DNA from 3 places in the Frigidibacter sp. MR17.14 genome. Region 3 is predicted to be linked to each of the others. Evidence: riboswitches for the same ligand, from Rfam matches in the RefSeq annotation. Region 3 holds a riboswitch; each other region holds the start of a gene.
What was found. Region 3 has a riboswitch for cobalamin ahead of V8J36_RS20935 (ABC transporter substrate-binding protein). Riboswitches for the same ligand answer to the same signal wherever they lie in the genome.
Positions count from the first base shown of each region.

Region 1: linked by a shared signal. The riboswitch ahead of V8J36_RS14675 (DUF1636 domain-containing protein) and the one ahead of V8J36_RS20935 (ABC transporter substrate-binding protein) in region 3 are both predicted to bind cobalamin.
Region 2: linked by a shared signal. The riboswitch ahead of V8J36_RS14740 (energy-coupling factor ABC transporter permease) and the one ahead of V8J36_RS20935 (ABC transporter substrate-binding protein) in region 3 are both predicted to bind cobalamin.

Region 1 is NZ_JBAWKD010000005.1:105,207-110,977, reverse strand. It holds gene cobN (cobaltochelatase subunit CobN) at 1-2,461, opposite strand, end outside; gene cobW (cobalamin biosynthesis protein CobW) at 2,471-3,517, opposite strand; gene V8J36_RS14675 (DUF1636 domain-containing protein) at 3,518-3,877, opposite strand; cobalamin riboswitch at 3,971-4,192, opposite strand; gene cobO (cob(I)yrinic acid a,c-diamide adenosyltransferase) at 4,230-4,874, shown strand; gene V8J36_RS14665 (DeoR/GlpR family DNA-binding transcription regulator) at 5,306-5,771, opposite strand, start outside.
Region 2 is NZ_JBAWKD010000005.1:117,875-123,645, reverse strand. It holds gene V8J36_RS14750 (D-amino acid dehydrogenase) at 258-1,559, shown strand; gene cobF (precorrin-6A synthase (deacetylating)) at 1,556-2,296, opposite strand; gene V8J36_RS14740 (energy-coupling factor ABC transporter permease) at 2,378-3,055, opposite strand; cobalamin riboswitch at 3,088-3,313, opposite strand; gene cobA (uroporphyrinogen-III C-methyltransferase) at 3,334-4,074, opposite strand; gene V8J36_RS14730 (cobyrinate a,c-diamide synthase) at 4,071-5,390, opposite strand; gene cobM (precorrin-4 C(11)-methyltransferase) at 5,387-5,771, opposite strand, start outside.
Region 3 is NZ_JBAWKD010000016.1:8,990-14,760, forward strand. It holds gene V8J36_RS20930 (FecCD family ABC transporter permease) at 1-1,060, opposite strand, end outside; gene V8J36_RS20935 (ABC transporter substrate-binding protein) at 1,057-2,070, opposite strand; cobalamin riboswitch at 2,238-2,453, opposite strand; gene V8J36_RS20940 (LysR family transcriptional regulator) at 2,552-3,493, opposite strand; gene V8J36_RS20945 (TRAP transporter small permease) at 3,583-4,137, shown strand; gene V8J36_RS20950 (TRAP transporter large permease subunit) at 4,134-5,411, shown strand; gene V8J36_RS20955 (amidohydrolase family protein) at 5,425-5,771, shown strand, end outside.

The DNA.
Region 1 (5,771 bases), on a different contig from region 3:
GGGCCATGGCGAAATCCTCGCCCGCGGTGCGCATCGTGGCCGAGCCCCAGAGGTCGACGACCAGCCCCGAGGGCCAGTCGCCCTGATCCTGCAGGTGGCGGCGGATCAGTTCCTCGGCCAGCCGCACGCCCTGCGCATGGGCGGCCTTCGAGGGCACGGCGCGGGGATCGACCGAATAGAGGTTTCGCCCGGTGGGCAGCACGTCGCTGCGGCCGCGGGCGGGCGAGCCCGAGGGGCCGGCCTCGACCCGCCGGCCGCCAAGCGCCGCCCGCAGGCCCGCGCGTTCGGCGTCGCCGCAGGCCCCGCGGCCGTAGACATGCAGCCCGTCGCCGAAGCGGCTTTCCTTCAGGTCGCAGACGAAGCGGTCGATCTGGGGAATAGCCTCGGCCGGGGCGGCGGTGGCGGGGATCGCGAGGTCGGTTTCCACGCCCGCGGCCTGCGCCTCGGTGCGGATCGCGGCGATCAGCCGGTCGCGCCGCGCCGGGTCGAGCCCGTCGGCGGTGGAATATTCGTCGAGCAGCCGCTCCAGTTCGCGCAGGCTCTCGGGCGTTTCCGAGGCGGCGAGCGGCGGCGGCAGGTGGCCGAGCGTGATCGCCCCGATCCGGCGGCGGGCCTGCGCGGCCTCGCCGGGGTCGTTGACGATGAACGGGTAGATCACCGGGGTCGCGCCGGTCAGCGCCTCGGGCCAGCAGGCGGCCGAGAGGGCGACGGATTTGCCCGGCAGCCATTCCAGCGTGCCATGCGCGCCCATGTGGATCATCGCGTCGACCCCTTGGGCGCGGAGCCAGAGGTAGAAGGCGACATAGCCGTGGCGCGGGGTGCGCGCGAGGTCGTGGTAGCTGTCGTCGCGGGTCGCGACCTCGCCGCGTTCGGGCTGCAGCGCGACCAGGGTGCGGCCGAGGCGGAGCGCGGGGAAGCGGAAGGTGGTGCCATCGCAAAGCGGGTCGGCCTCGGGGGCGCCCCAGGCTTGGATCAGGCTCTGCTGCAACGGCTCGGGCAGGGTGGCGAGGGCCGCGCGATAGGCGTCGAGCGGCCAGTCGAGGGTTTCGGACAGGAGCCGGTCGGCAAGGTCGGGTTCGGGGCGCGCGTCATGGCCGGCGGCGGCGAGGTCCGCGAGCAGCGCCTCGGTCGAGGCCAGCGCGTCGAGGCCGACGGCATGGGCGATCTGATGCGCGCGGCCGGGGTAGGTCGAGAGCACCACCGCGAGGGTTTTTTCAGCCGGGGCGAGGGTTTGCAGCCGTTGCCAGCCGGCAATCCGTGCGACGGCGGCGGCGATGCGGTCGGGGTCGGCGCGATGGGCGAAACGCGACCACTCGAGATCGGGGTCGCGGGGGGAGGGCTGCTTGAAGCTGATGACCCCGGCGGTCAGGCGGCCGTCGACCTCTGGCAGGACCACGTGCATCGCAAGGTCGGCGGGCGAGAGGCCGCGGTCGGACGCTGCCCAGTCGCGGCGCCGCGCGGTGGAAAGCGCGACCTGGAAGACGGGCGCGTCGAGGGCGTCGAACGGGGTGCGACCCTGCCCGTCGCGGGCCGAGAAGGCGGTGGCGTTGACCACGGCCGCGGGCGGGTGCGCCGCGAGATGCGCGGCGAGCCAGGCGGCGGTGGCAGGGGATTTCAGCGAGGGGGCGAAGATCCCGTAGGCCGCGAAACCCCGCGCCTCGAGCGCCGCGATCAGGGCGGCGATCGGGTCGGTGTCGGCGGCGGTCAGGTAGCTGCGGTAGAAGGTGACGGCGATCTGCGGGCGCGCCTTCTGGCCGGCGGGGGAAGGGGGCTCTGCCCCCGCGGCTGCGCCGCCCCCCCGGGATATTTTCGCCAATGAGAAAGCACCGGCGGGGAGGGGGCCGGTCGTGGGGTGCCAGAAGCCGTGATCGGGCAGGGTCTTGGCGCCGGGCGGGGGCGCGAGCCAGAGGCCGGCGGCGAGCGCGAGCTGCGAGAGCGCGGCTTCGGCGGCGAGGGCGCCGCCGGTGTCGCAGAGCGCCTTGAGCCGGTCGAGGGTCGATTTCGGGACCGTGGAGAGGGCCGTCAGGCGCGGGTCGTCCTGGCCGTCGGCTGGGAGGAGCGCCAGCGCGATGTTGCGGCGGCGGGCGAGGTCCTGAAGGGTCGCGAGGCCGTAGGGCCAATAGGCCTCGCCGCCGATCAGGCGCACGAGGATGGCCTTGGCGCCCTGCAGGGTGGTCTCGGCATAGGTGTCGGTCGAGATCGGGTGCTTCAGCGCGACAAGGTTGCAAAGTCTGAGGCTTGGCAGGTCCGAGGGGGGGTGATCCCCGTGCACCCCCTGTACACCCCCTGTACACCGCCGCGCTGCAGCATCGCGGGCTTTCGCCTGCCGCCAGCCTTCCGCGAAGGCGCCGAGGTCGCTGTCGGAGAAGGACAGCACCACCAGATCCGCGGGGCTCTGCCCGGGATCGTAGGGGGTGGCCGTCTCGTCGAGGCCGTGGCTTTCGCGGAAGACGACGTGCATCGGCGCCCGTCAGGCCTCGACGGGGTCGAGCAGGACCGAGCGGATCGCGGCGAGGTCGACATGGTCGTGCTCTGCGATCACCACGAGCCGCGAGGCGCGGGGCCGCGCGCCCCAGGGCGCGTCGAACTGGTGGCGCACACGCTCGCCCACCGCCTGCACCAGAAGCCGCATCGGCTTGCCGGTGACCGCGATGTAGCCCTTCACGCGCAGGATCTGCTGTTCGCGGGCGAGGCGCTGGATGCGGGTGGCGAGGTCGGCGGGATCGGCGATCTCGGGCAGGTCGATGACGACGGTGTCGAAATCGTCATGCTCGTGGTCGTCATGCCCGTCGTGATGCGAGGGGCGGTTGGCGAGGTCGTCCTCGGCCGCGGCGGACAGGCCGAGGATCAGGGCGGGGTCGATCGCGCCCTCGGTCACCGGGATCGTCGGCAGCGGGCGCGGCGCCTCGGCCGCGATCACTTCGCGCGCGGCGGCAAGGCCCGCTTCGCCCGCGAGGTCGGCCTTGGTCAGAAGCACGATGTCGGCGCAGGCGATCTGGTCCTCGAACACCTCCGACAGCGGGGTCTCGTGGTCGATGCTGTCATCGGCCTCGCGCTGGGCGTTCACCGCGTCCACGTCGGGGGCGAAGCGGCCGGCGGCCACGGCTTCGGCATCGGCGAGCGCGATCACGCCGTCGACGGTGATCTTCGAGCGGATCGCGGGCCAGTCGAAGGCCTTCAGGAGCGGCTTCGGCAGGGCGAGGCCCGAGGTCTCGATCAGGATGTGCTCGGGGCGCACGGGCTGGGCGAGCAGCTTCTCGATCGTCGGGATGAAATCGTCGGCGACGGTGCAGCAGATGCAGCCGTTCGCCAGCTCGAGGATGTTCTCTTCCGGGCAGTTCTCGTCGGCGCAGCCCTTCAGGATCTCGCCATCGACGCCGACGGTGCCGAATTCGTTGACCAGCACGGCAAGGCGGCGGCCGCCGGGGTTCTGCAGCAGGTGGCGCACCAGCGTGGTCTTGCCCGAGCCGAGGAAGCCGGTGATCACGGTGACGGGGATTTTCGTGAGGTCGGACATTCAGGCCTCCTGCTGGATGGGGGGGATGCGGGCAAGCGACTGCTTGCGGAAGATGACGGGCCGCTCGCGCCAGGGCACGAGCCCGTCGGCGGTGGCGGCATAGGCGGCGGCGCCCTTCAGGATCTCTGGCGCGTCGGCGGGGGTCATGTGGCCGTAGACATAGGCCCAGCGGCCCGGGGCCGAGAGCGCGACCGCGCAGCCGGTGTTGCAGGCCGAGAGGCATTCGACGGGCACCACGGTGACGCCCGCGGGCGCCGGGCCTTCGGTCAGGGCCGCGTGCAGGCGGGCGCCGGGACGCAGGCCGCCCTCGGGCACCTCTTCGGTGCCGCGGCAGGTGGTGCAGACATGCAGGACCGTCATCGCGCGGTGCCTCCCAGTGAGTGCGGGCGGGGGCCGAACGGGCGAAAGGGCGGGCATGCCGCCTTGCGCCGGTCGCGGAACACCCCGTCCGCCCGAAACTTTCCCGCGCCGGCAGGTCTCCCGGCTTGCGGATCCAGGGAGGAGGCCCCCCAGCGGTCCGTCCCGCCTTCCCGCATCCCCGAGGGGGCACAGTGGCCTTGGGCGGACCTTTCCGGTCACGGTCGCGGGGGCGGCTGCGCTTGACCGGGAGGACCCGGGCATCGCATTCCCTCTTCGCCTGCCCTATGGACAGGAACCAGCGCCCCGCCACCTGAGGCAGGAGGGGGGCTTTTGTCAAGCTGAGGAGGCCCGGATGAGCGACGAGACCAAGGTCGGGGAGAGCGCGCCGGCGCTGTCCGAGGACGAGCGCCACGCGAAGAAGATGGCCAAGAAGAAGGCCGCGCGCGACCGGATGATGGCGACCAAGGAGGGCGAGAAGGGGCTGATCATCGTTCATACCGGGGCGGGGAAGGGCAAGTCGTCCTCTGGCTTCGGGATGATCCTGCGCTGCGTGGCGCATGGCATGCCCTGCGCGGTGGTGCAGTTCATCAAGGGCGCCTGGGACACCGGCGAGCGGCGGCTGCTGACGACGCATTTCGGCGAGCTGTGCCAGTTCCACGCGATGGGCGAGGGCTTCACCTGGGAGACGCAGGACAAGGCGCGCGACATCGCCGCGGCCCGGGCGGGCTGGGAAAAGGCCAAGGAGCTGATCCGCGACCCGTCGATCCGCATGGTGCTGCTGGACGAGATCAACATCGCGCTGCGCTACGACTATCTCGACGAGGCCGAGGTGCTGGCCTTCCTGCGCGACGAGAAGCCGGCGATGACCCATGTCGTGCTGACCGGGCGCAACGCGCGCGAGGCGCTGATCGAGGCCGCGGATCTGGTGACCGAGATGACGCTGGTCAAGCATCCGTTCCGCTCGGGCGTGAAGGGGCAGGCGGGCGTCGAGTTCTGACCCTGCCACAGGTGCCGCGCGCGGGGGTCGTCCGCGCGCCGGCGCTTCGGCGGTTCGCGCGCCGAGGTCTCAGGGGCCTGGGTGTGATCGGGCAGGGGCCGGGCTGCCCGGCATGCGACGGCGTTCGGCCTGCCGCTGGTGCGATGCTGGCTTTCGCGCCCGTGACGCCGGGTGACCCCGGGAAGGACCGCGCGATCTTCTGCGCCCCGGCGTCGTCGCGCTCGGGGAGGGGCAGTCGGGTCGGCTTGGGCCGTCACTGCGGTCGACCAGTCTTGCCCGCCGATGATGGTCGGCAAGGAGGCGCGCCCGGTTGACGGCTGCTGTGGGCCGTCGCGTGGCAGAGAGACGCGCAATGTGCGGTGTCACCGCCGGCTCGCCTCGGCGCGTCGGGGCCGGGGCGATCGGGCGGCGGGTGGCGAAGGCCGGGGCGCTCAGGTGGCGATGGTCAGGGGGATGCCGGCCGTGGCGAGGGCTGCCTGCGCGCCGGGGGCGGGGGCGGCGTCGGTGATGACGGCCGCGAACTCGCCCAGACCCGCCAGGACGTGCAGCGCGGTGCGGTCGAAGCGCGCGTGGTTCACCAGAAGCGCCGAGCGTTCGGCGCAGTCCATCATCCGCCGCTTCACGCGGGTGATGTCGTCATCCATGTGGAAGGCCTGCAGCCCCGCCACCGCGGGGGCCGAGATGAAGGCCAGATCGGCGCGCAGGCCCTTCAGCGCCTCTTCCGTCACCCGCCCGATCCAGGCGTTGTACTTGGCCGAGTAGCGCCCGCCGAGCGCGATCACGGTCATGCCCGGTTCTGTCTTCAGCGCCTCGATCACCGCGTCGTTGTTGGTGATCACGGTCAGCGGCCGCCGTTCGGTCAGCATCGCGCCCAGCATCGCCGCCATCGAGCCGTCG
Region 2 (5,771 bases), on a different contig from region 3:
TCGAAGTATCCCGGGGGAGTCGCGCGGCACGCGCGGCGGGGGCAGAGCCCCCATTTCTTGCGCCCGGGCGCCGATTCCCGGGACGACCTGCGAGCTTGTCACGACCTCGCCGCAGAAACTTCGACAAACATCCCGAAGTATCGCAACAGGATTGCGCGAATGCCGTCAAACGCGGGCCATCTTGCCAAAACATTTCTGCCGCAAGCGATATCCTTCGACATCAACGGCATCGGCAGCAAGAGATCGGAGATCATCGCATGCGCATCGTGGTTCTGGGGGCAGGGGTCATCGGCGTCACCACCGCCTGGGAGCTTGCCCAGGCCGGTCACGAGGTCACCGTGATCGACCGCCAGCCGGGCCCGGCGCTCGAGACGAGCTTCGCCAATGCCGGCGAGGTCAGCCCCGGCTACTCGACGCCCTGGGCCGCGCCGGGCATTCCGATGAAGGCCGTCAAATGGATGTTCCAGAAGGACGCGCCGCTGATCCTGAACCTGCGCCCCGACCGGCTGAAGCTGACCTGGCTGGGCGAGATGCTGGGCAACTGCACCTCGGCGGCCTATGCGGTTAACAAGTCGCGGATGACCCGGCTTGCGGAATACAGCCGCGACCGGCTGGATGCGCTGCGCGCCACCACCGGCATCACCTTCGACGACCGCCAGAAGGGCACCCTGCAGGTGTTCCGCTCCGACAAGCAGATCGAAGCGGTGCAGAAGGACATCAAGGTCCTGAAGGAGGACGGCGTCGCCTTCGAGGAGCTTGACCGCGCCGGCTGCCTTGCGGCCGAGCCTGGCATGGCCGGGGCCGCGCATCTGATCGCGGGCGGTCTGCGGCTGCCGAACGACCAGACCGGCGACTGCTTCAAGTTCTCGAACCGCCTGGCCGAGATGGCGGCGGCGGCGGGCGTGGCCTTCCGCTGGGGCGTCGGCATCCGCCGGCTCGTCGCCCGCGCCGGCCGGATCGAGGCGGTCGAGACCGACCGCGGCCTCGTCCATGCCGATGCCTTCGTGCTGGCGCTCGGCTCGCATTCGCCGGCGCTGACCGCGGCCCTTGGCTTCCGGCTGCCGATCTATCCGGTCAAGGGCTACTCGCTGACCGCGCCGATCCTCGACGCCGCGCGCGCCCCGGAATCGACGGTGATGGACGAAACGTTCAAGGTCGCGATCACCCGGCTGGGCGACCGGATCCGCATCGGCGGCCTCGCAGAAATCAACGGCTTCGACCAGAGCCTGAACGACAAGCGTCGCGGCACGCTGGAACGTTCTGCCGGCAGCCTGTTCGTGGGCGGCGGCGACCTGAAGGCGGCCAGCTTCTGGACCGGCCTGCGCCCGATGACGCCCGACGGCACCCCGGTCGTGGGGCGCTCGCCGGTCGAGAACCTCTGGCTGAACACCGGTCACGGCACGCTGGGCTGGACGATGTCGGCGGGCTCGGCGCGCGTCATCGCCGATCTGATCTCGGGCCGTGCGACCGACATCGACGCCAGCGACCTTGGCTATGCGCGCTATGTGAAGACCGCGGTGAAACTCGCCAAGGCCCGCGGCAGCCTGCAGCCGGCCTAAGCCCGGCGCATCAGGTAGATGTCCATGATCCAGCCGTGGCGCGCCCGCGCCGCGGCGCGTGTGTCCAGGATCCGGGCCGAGACCTCGGGCAGGGGGCCCGCGATCAGGATCTCTTCCGCCATCCCCGCATAGGCCGACCACCAGATCGTCACGCCTTCGGGCGCAATCGCTTCGAAAGCGCCGCCCGCATCCAGCATCACCACCACGGTGTCCGCGCTCACGGGCCAGCCCTCGTCGCGCAATCGCCGCCCGGTGGTGACCAAGAAGGGCTTTCCGACCTCGTTCAGCGGGATACGGTGCGCCGCGCACAGCGCCTGGATCGAGGTCACGCCGGGGATCACCTCGACCGACGCGGATCTCACCGCCGCAAGCCGTTCCGCGATCCGCAGGGTGGAATCGTAAAGCGACGGATCGCCCCAGACCATCAGCGCCACCTTCGCCGGGCCGGGGCCGATCGCCTCATCCCAGACCCGCGCGATGCGGTCGTGCCAGTCCGAGACGCGGGCCTCGTAGTCGGGGATCGCCGGATCGCGGACGGGCAGGGGGAAGGGGCGCAGCTTCGAGACGTCTCCCAGAACCTCGCCTGCGATGGCGCGGCGCAGATCGGCGAGGTCGGCCTTGTCCTCGCCCTTCTCGGGGATAAGCACGATGTCGGCCGCCCGCAGCGCCTCGGCCGCCTGGAAGGTCAGGTGCTTCGGATGCCCGGTGCCGATACCGACGAGCGAGAGCTGGATCATGGGGGCCTCCGGATGCGAACGGGCCCCGGGGATGATCCCGGGGCCCGCAAGAGTTAGACGGTTTCGCGCGCCGGCGGAAGATCAGGCGGCGTTGTGCAGCCGCGGCGTCACGATGCCTGACTTATCAAGTCCTTTCAATGACTTGGCAGCTGCCAGAACGGCGAGGTCAACGAGCGGCTCCAGCAGCACGACCGACATGTAGGCGACCCCGAAGGAGCCGATGGCGGCAAGGTTCGCGGCCTCGAAGCCGTGACCGTAAAGCGCCCAGAACCCGACCCAGGCGACGATGCCGCCCTGGTAGGCGGTAGAAAGCTTCAGCGCCTGCGCATAGCTCAGGTCCACATAGGCGGTGCCGGGCGCGATGATCCGCGCGGCCAGCATCCGCAGGCCGAAGAGCGGCACCAGCAGCGTGGTGACGTTCATGCCGTATTGCGGCAGGTCGGTCGGCACGAAGAACAGGCCCTGCAGCAGCAGGCCCAGCGCGAGGCCGATCGCGGCCGGGGCGGCGCCGAACAGCAGGAACAGGGTCGATCCGAGGATCAGGTGCACCTCGGAGACGCCCACCGGGTGATGCGGCAGCACCTGGAAGAAGGTGAAGACCGCGGCGGTCGAAAGCGCCGAGCGGGCGGCGAGCGAGGGGATGCCCTTCTCGACGGCGGCCTCGGCGGCCATCTTCAGGGTGGTGAGGCCCGCGGCGGCGGCGGTGCCAAGGCTCAGAAGCAGTTTGGCGCCGGTGACGACGCCGTGTTCGATATGCATGTCGGTCTCCTTGCCGTCACACCCGACGGCGGTTGAGGGTCTCCTCTAGGGCCGGTCTCCTGGCTCGCGGGTCGAGGGCGGGTCTGCGGCCTTCCCGGACCTTCGGTCCAGTGGCGCTCAGGGCAGGCCCGCCTCACCGCATACAGTCGCGGGGGCGGCCGGGGCTTCGGGCGCCGCGATTGGGTCCGCCCTTCCCCGTTCCCGATGAAGCCCGACGCCTGGGGCGTCTTCGCGGGCACCAAAGAGGTGTTCAGGTAAAGTCCTTGTGAGCCGCTCCGTCAAGCCTCGTCAGCGAGCGGACCGTAGAGGATCAGCGCGGGGCTGGTGCCCGGTGTCTCATGCGCGAGACGGGCGGCGAGGGTTGCGAGCGTCATCCGGCTCAGGCTCTGGTCCGGCTGGCTGACGGCTTCGGCGATCAGGGCGGGGGTGTCGGGCGAGAGGCCGCGGGTCATCAGCTCGGTTGCGAAGGTCGGGAAGGTGCGGCGGCCCATGAACACGACGGTCGTGGCCTCGGGGTCGGCGAGGGCGGGCCAGTTCATGTCCTCGGGCAGGCCGCCGGTCACGTCGGCGCCGGTGATGAACTGCACGCGCCGCGCGGTCAGCCGCCGGGTCAGCGGGATGCCGGCCGCGGCGGCCGCGGCGCAGGCCGAGGGCACGCCGGGCACGATTTCGAACCCGATTCCCGCGGCGCGCAGCGCGACGATTTCCTCTTCAAGCCGCCCGAACAGACCCGAATCCCCGGATTTCAGCCGCACGACGCGCAGGCCGCGCTGCGCATGTTCGACGATCAGCCGGTTGACATGATCCTGCTTGGCCGAGGGGCGGCCGGCGCGCTTGCCCACCGCCAGCAGTTCGGCCTCGGGACGGGCGTGGCTGAGCACGGGGCCCGAGGCGAGATCGTCGAACAGGATCACGTCGGCGACGTTCAGCCGGGCGACGGCTTTCAGGGTCATCAGCTCGGGATCGCCGGGACCGGCCGAGACGAAGGCCACGGTGCCGGGGGGGAAGGGCTCGGTCATGACGCCTCGGCTATCAGGTGGAAGAAGCTGCCGGTGGCGCGGCCGCCACCGGAAAAGGCCTTTGCAGAGCCTGTTTCAGGCACCAGCGCCCCGGTCGCATCGGTGACGCGGGCCAGGGGCGCGTCGGGCTGCGACAGGATCGTGGCATAGTGGAATTCGTGCCCGCGCGCGCGCGGTGGCAGGCCGGGGGCGGGGGTCTGCAGATCCGCGAGCCGGTAGCCGAGGTGCATCTTGCGCTTGGCGAAGCTGGTCTCCAGCCCCAGAAGCCCGGCCATCGCATGGCGGGTGCCGTCCTTGGCCACCAGCCCCGCGCCCATCGCCATGTAGCCCCCGCATTCGCCATGCACCGGCTTGGTCTCTGCGAAGCGGTTCAGAGCCCGTTTGAAGCCCTGCGCGGCGGCGAGCCGCGGGGCGTGCAGCTCGGGGTAGCCGCCGGGCAACCAGCAGGCGCCGGCGCTGGGGTCCGGCCCCTCGTCGGCCAGGGGCGAGAACGGCAGGATCGTCGCGCCGCCCGCGCGCCAGCCGGCGATCAGATGCGGATAGACGAAGCTGAAGGCCGCGTCGCGCGCCAGCGCGATCCGCTCGGCCGGCGGGGGCAGCGGGAGATGGCCCGCGGCGTGCAGTCGGCAGGGCAGGGCGGCGGCCCGGATCGCGTCCAGATCGCAATGTTGCGCGACCAGATCGGCCGCGGCCTCGAGGATCCGGTCGAGGTCGGCCTGTTCCTCGGCCTGCACGAGGCCAAGGTGGCGTTCGGGCATCTCGATCGCGGCCAGCCGGGGCAGGGCGCCCAGCACGGTCAGGCCGGCGGCCTCGATGCCCGCGCGCAGAAGCGCCTCGTGCCGGGGCGAGGCCACGCGGTTCAGGATCACGCCCGCGACGCGGATATCGTCCCGGAACCGGGCCAATCCCAGCGCCACGGCCCCCGCCGTCTGCGCCTGGCCCGAGGCGTCGATCACCACCACCACCGGCCAGCCCGTCAGCGCCGCGAGGTCCGCCGAAGACCCGGTGCCGCTTTCGCCGGGGGCAGCGACGCCGTCATGCAGGCCCATCGAGCCCTCGGCAATCACCAGTTCCGCCGGCATCTCTGCCGCGATCAGCGCGGCGATCTGGCCTGCGCCCATCGCCCAGCTGTCGAGGTTGACAGACGGCCGACCGGTCGCGGCGCGGTGGAAGGCGGGGTCGATGTAGTCCGGTCCGCTCTTGAAGGCCTGCACGACAGTGCCCGCCCGCGCGAAGGCGCGCGCCAGCCCCAGCGTGACCGTGGTCTTGCCGGTGCCCGAGGCCGGGGCCGAGACGATCAGGCCAGGCGGTATCATCCCACCTCCGGGAAGCGCGGATCGGTGCCGACGGGGCGATAGCGGCGGTCGTAATCGCCGGCATAGAGCCTGCTTTCGCCGAAGCCCTCCGCCGCGAGGGTCCGACCGACAAGGATCAGTGCGGTGCGGCCGAGCGTGTCTTCGGTGGCGGCCTCGATGGTGGCGAGGGTGGCACGGACCACCCGCTCGTCGGGCCAGCTCGCGCGCCAGACCACGGCGACGGGGCAGTCGGGGCCGTAATGCGGGGTCAGTTCGGCCACCACCTTCGGCAGGACATGGACGGAAAGGTGGATCGCCAGCACCGCGCCGGTCTTGGCGAAATTGGCCAGCGTCTCTGCCTCGGGCATCGCGGTGGCGCGGCCCGAGGTGCGGGTCAGCACC
Region 3 (5,771 bases):
CCCTGCCGCGGACGAGGATCAGCGCGAAGGCCGGCGCGCCGACAAGGGCGGTCACGACGCCGATCGGAAGCACCTGGCCCGGTACGACGATCCGCGACAGCACGTCGGCCGCGATCAGGAACACCGCGCCGATCAGCGCGGCCAGTGGCATCATCGTGCCATGGCGCGGGCCGGCGAGCAGCCGCGCGGCATGCGGCACGACGAGGCCCACGAAGCCGATCGACCCGGTGATCGACACCAGCGCCGCGGTCGCAAGCGCCGTGGCAAGGATCAGCAGCGCCTGCACGCGCCGCACCGGCACGCCAAGCGCGGCGGCGCTGTCGGCGCCGAAGGTGAAGGCGTCGAGCGCGCGGGTATGCCAGAGCGCGACCACCACGATCAGCACGGCTGCCGGCAGCGCCAATGCGACATCGGGCCAGCGCACCCCCGACAGGTTGCCCATCAGCCAGAAGAGGATCCCGCGGGCCTGCTCGGCATTGGCGGACCGTGCGATCAGGAAAGACGTCAGCGCATTGAAGAGCTGCGAGCCGGCGATGCCGGACAGGATGATCAGCCCCGCGCCCCGCGTCCCCACGCCGCCCCCCGCCGCACGCGCGAGGGCGGCGACGATGGCGAAGGCGGCGACCGCGCCCGCGAAGGCGCCAAGCGACATCGACACCGCCCCGGCGCCGATCCCGGCCACCGCGACCAGCACCGCGCCGGTCGAGGCCCCGGCAGAGATCCCCAGCAGGTAGGGGTCGGCCAGCGGGTTCCTGAGCAGCGCCTGCAGGATCACCCCGCAGACCGCGAGCCCCGCGCCGCAGCCCGCGGCGACCAGCGCCCGGGTCAGGCGATAGGCCCAGACGATCCCGTCATCGATCGGCGCGACGGGAAAGCCCGCGTCGAACAGCCGGTTGGCGAGCACCGCCAACACGGTGCCGGGCGGGATCCGGGTCTCGCCGATGCAGATGCCGCCGAGCACCGCCGCACCAAGGATCAGCGCGGCGCCCGCGAGGCGCCAGCCGAGGCAGCCGATCCGCCCGAGGCCGCGCATCGGCGAGGTGTCGGCGGCAAGGCTCATTGCGACAGTGCCTTCATGCCATCGGTCAGCGCCTCGAGCCCGTCGACGATCTGCAGGGCGGGATGCATCGCCTCGGCGTCGATGATCAGGATGCGGCCGTTGCGCACCGCCGTCATCTGGCTGGTGACAGGGTCGGACTTCAGGAAGGCGAGCTTCTTTTCGTAATCGTCGGCCGGGAAGCGGCGACGGTCCATCTTGGCGATGACCACGACCGAAGGATCGGCCTTGGCGATCGCCTCCCAGCCCACGGTCGGCCATTCCTCGTCGGATTGCACGACGTTGCGCAGGCCAAGCTGGCGCATCATCCAGGCCGGGATGCCGCGCTGTCCCGCGACATAGGGATCCAGATCCATGTCCGCGCTCGAGAACCAGACCACGGCAGAGGCATCCGGCAGCGACAGCGCCTTCGCGGTTTCGACCGCCTTCGCCTCGCGCGCCTTCAGCGCCGCGATCACCTCTGCTCCCTGGTCCTGACGGTCCATGATCGCGGCCATTTCCGCGATCGACTGGTAGAGCGTGGCGATGTCGAAATCGGCGGTGCGGGTGCCGTCCCCGCCCGAGAGGTTGTCCTTGCCGATGCAGTCGGGCGGCATGACATAGGCGGGGATCCCGAGGTCCGCGAACTGCTCGCGGGTGCCGACCGCACCCTGCGGACCGATCATCCATTCGTACATCGTCGGCACGAAGCCGGGCCGCTTGCCGACCACGGATTCGAAGCTTGGGGTGTTGTCGGCGATGCGTTCCACCTTCGCATCCGCCTCGGCAAAGGCGGGCATCACGCTGTTGAACCACAGCGAGGTGCCGGCCATCCGGTCCTCGACCCCCAGCGCGTAAAGCACCTCGGTGGCGGCCTGGCCCACGGTGACGACATTGTCGGGCCGGGCGGGGAAGGTGATCTTGTGACCGCAGTTGTCGAGGGTCAGCGGATAGACGGTCTGCTGGGCGGGTGCCGGGGTGGCGGCCAGCAGCGCAAGGCCGGCGAGGCCGGCGCGAAGCGACGGAAACTGCATCTGGATCTGTCCTGTGATCAGGGTCCGGGACCGCCGGGAAGGGGGGCAGAACCGCGCGCGCGCGGCCGGGCCGGGGCCCGGATCGAGACGGAGAGGGCTCGCGGGATCCCGGGACCACCGCGCATCATCGGCGCGCATCGCTGCTCCTTCCGGGACACCCCGCCCGGGTTGCTGAGGTTGCGATGGCAGGTCTCCTGACTCGCGGGTCGTGGCTTGCCCCGCCTTCCCGCAGCCCTGGGGGCTGCAGTGGCATCGGGGGTCGCTCGCCGCTCACAGTTGCGGGGGCAGTCGCGGGTTCGGCGCCTGATGGCTACACCTCACCGCGTTCCCTTTTCATCCGGGCAGGCTGGGCCGGCCCGGAAACCATCGCCACCGGGATGCCCGACACGCCCGGCCACGTCAAGCGCGGTGATGTCGCCGCGCCGAAACTCGATCGCAAAGCCAGGGCAGCCGTCCCGTCCCGGCCGCGGACCGGGGACGATCAACCGGTGCCGGCATGCGCGAACAGCAGTGATCTGAGCTCGTTCAGCAGGGGCGATGCCGCGCGACCGCGCAGGGTGACCAGCCCATAGGGTTCGAGCCCGCCCGCAAGCTCCACGGGCAGGATCTGAAGGATGCCGCTCGCGACGTAATGCGCCGCCACCATATGCGGCATCACCGCCAGCATCTGGCTGTTCTGCAGCAGCGTCGTCGCCATCAGCATCGAGCCGGTTTCGACGATCGACTCGGGTGCGGGGATGCGTTCGGCACGGAACGTCGCCTCGACCACCTGCCGCAGCGGGCTCGACATCGGCTGCATGATCCAGGCGCGACGGGCCAGATCGCGCAGCGTCAGGCGGCCTTCGGCGGCGACCGGGTTGTGCGCGCCGGCGACGATCGACAGGCCCTCGGGGCTGAGTTCCGCAAAATCGGTCAGCCGAGCAAGGCGCGCCCCCACCCGCCGGCCGATGACGACGTCGAGCCGCCCCTGTTCAAGCTGGGGCATCAGCATGTCGGAGGTGTCGATGGTGATGCTGATCTCGGCCCGGGGGTGGGCCTCTTTCATCCGGGCGACCGCCAGCGCGAGTGGGCCCGCGGCGGCCGCGGTGATCGAGCCGATGGCAAGGCGCCCCTCGGCGCCCGAGGCCAGCGCGGCCAGCGCCTCGCGCAGGTCGCCGAACCCCGACAGCAGCAGATGCGCCTGCCGGATCAGCACCTCGCCATAGATCGTCGGCGTCAGGCCGCGGCGGTTGCGCTCGAACAGCGGCAGACCCAGCGACTGTTCCATTTCGGTCAGCATCTTCGTCGCCGCGGGCTGACTGACGCCGAGCCTCTCAGCCGCCTTGCGCAGGCTTCCCAGATCCTGAAGCGCGACGGCCAGCGACAGCTGCCGCAAGCGCAGGCGGCCCAGCAGTTGGGCGGTCGAGGGCAGAGTGACTGACATAACCACAGGTTATCACAACATAGCCACATTACAATTGACGGATATACCAAATCGCGGCCTTCTCCGCTCAATCATCGGAGGAGGATGGGATGGAGGCTCTGGGAAGGCTCGCGCTTGGCGGGCTGCGGCTGTTCATCGTCGCGGCGCTGGCCGTGATGATCGGGCTCGTGTTCCTGAACGTCGTGCTGCGCTACGGCTTCAACTCGGGCGTCAGCGTGTCCGAAGAGCTGTCGCGGATGCTCTTCGTCTGGCTGATCTTCACGGGCGCGGTGGTGGCGATGTACGACCACAGCCACATCGGCGTAGACAGCCTGCTGCGCCGGATGCCGCGGGGCGGGCAACTGGTCTGCGCGGTGATCTGCGACGCGCTGATGCTGTTCTGCTGCGGGCTTCTGCTGGTGGGAAGCTGGCGCCAGACGGGCATCAACTGGGGCAACCTCGCACCGGTGACCGGTCTGCCGATCGGCCTGTTCCACCTGGCGTCGCTGACCGGCAGCCTCGGGCTGATCGTGGTGATCGCCAGCCATCTCTTCCGGCTTCTGTCGGGCCGCGCGACCGCCGAAGACCTCGTGCAGGTCGCCGAGAGCGAGGACCTGCCGCACCCGGTGCCCGGGTCTGCCGCCGCGGCGGGGGGCAAGCCATGACCGCCGCGCTCTTCATCGGATCCATCCTCGGGTCGATGGCCATCGGCGTGCCGGTCGCCTTCGCGCTGATCCTGTGCGGCGTCGTGCTGATGCTGCAGCAGGGCATGTTCGACGCGCAGATCGTGTCGCAGAACCTCGTCGGGGGCGCCGACAGTTTCCAGCTGCTGGCGGTGCCGTTCTTCCTGGCGGCGGGCGAGTTCATGAACGCGGGCGGGCTGTCGCGGCGGATCGTCGATCTGGCCGTGGGCCTTGTCGGCCACTTCCGCGGCGGCCTCGGCTATGTCGCGATCCTGGCCGCGGTGATCATGGCCTCGATGTCGGGCTCGGCCGTGGCCGACACCGCGGCCATCGGCGCGATGCTGATCCCGATCATGCGGCAGGCCGGATACCGGGTGAACCAGTCCTCGGGGCTGATCGCGGCGGGGGGCATCATCGCGCCGATCCTGCCGCCCTCGATCCCGTTCATCATCTTCGGCGTCACCGCCGGCGTTTCGGTCAAGAAGCTGTTCTTGGCCGGGATCGTGCCGGGACTGGCGATGGCGGCGGCGCTGGTCGCGACCTGGTGGTGGCTCTCGCGCCGGGACGAGACGCTGGTGACCCCCAAGGTCCCGGCGGCCGAGGTCTGGCGGCGGTTCCGCGACAGTCTCTGGGCGCTGGCGATCCCGCTTCTGATCGTCGTGGGCATCAAGCAGGGGATCTTCACGCCGACCGAGGCCGGCGTCGTCGCCGCGGTCTATGCGCTTGTGGTCGGGATGTTCGTCTACCGCGAACTGAAGCCCGCCGATCTCTTCGGGCTGATGTTGAACGCGGGCAAGACCACGGCGGTGGTGATGTTCCTCGTCGCCGCGGCGACGGTGGCGGCCTGGATGGTGACGATCGCCGAGCTGCCGATGATGGTCATCGACCTGCTCGAGCCGCTGATCGACCGCCCGATCCTGCTGATGGCGGTGATCATGGTGGTGATCGTGCTCGTCGGCATGGCGATGGACCTGGTGCCGACGATCCTGATTCTCGCGCCCGTGCTGATGCCGCTGGTCAAGCAGGCGGGCATCGACCCCACCTACTTCGGCGTGATGTTCATCATGAACTGCGCGATCGGGCTGATCACCCCGCCGGTCGGCACGGTGCTGAACGTCATCTGCGGCGTCAGCCGGATCACGATGGACGACGCGGTGCGCGGCAGCTGGCCGTTCCTGCTGGCCTATCTGGCCCTGCTGGCGCTGTTCACGGTTTTCCCGTCGCTGGTCATCGTGCCGATGCACTGGTTCATGTGAGGTGCCCGTTCCCATGCATCTGCCCCCCGACTTCCCGGTCCTCGACGCGCATCAGCACTTCTGGGACCCGGGCGTGAACCACCACCCCTGGCTCTGCGACGAGCCGATGATCCCGTTCCGTTATGGTGACTACAGCGCGATCCGGCGGCGCTTCCTGCCGCCCGACTACCTTGCCGCGGCCGCACCGGTCCGTGTCGTGGCCACGGTCTATGTCGAGACGGAATGGAACCCGTCCGATCCGCTGGGCGAAACCCGCTATATCCACGAGGTCGCCGAGCGTTACGGCTATCCGAACGCGGTGGTGGCGCAGGCCTGGCTCGACCGGCCCGACGCGGCCGAGGTGCTGGCCGGACAGGCCGC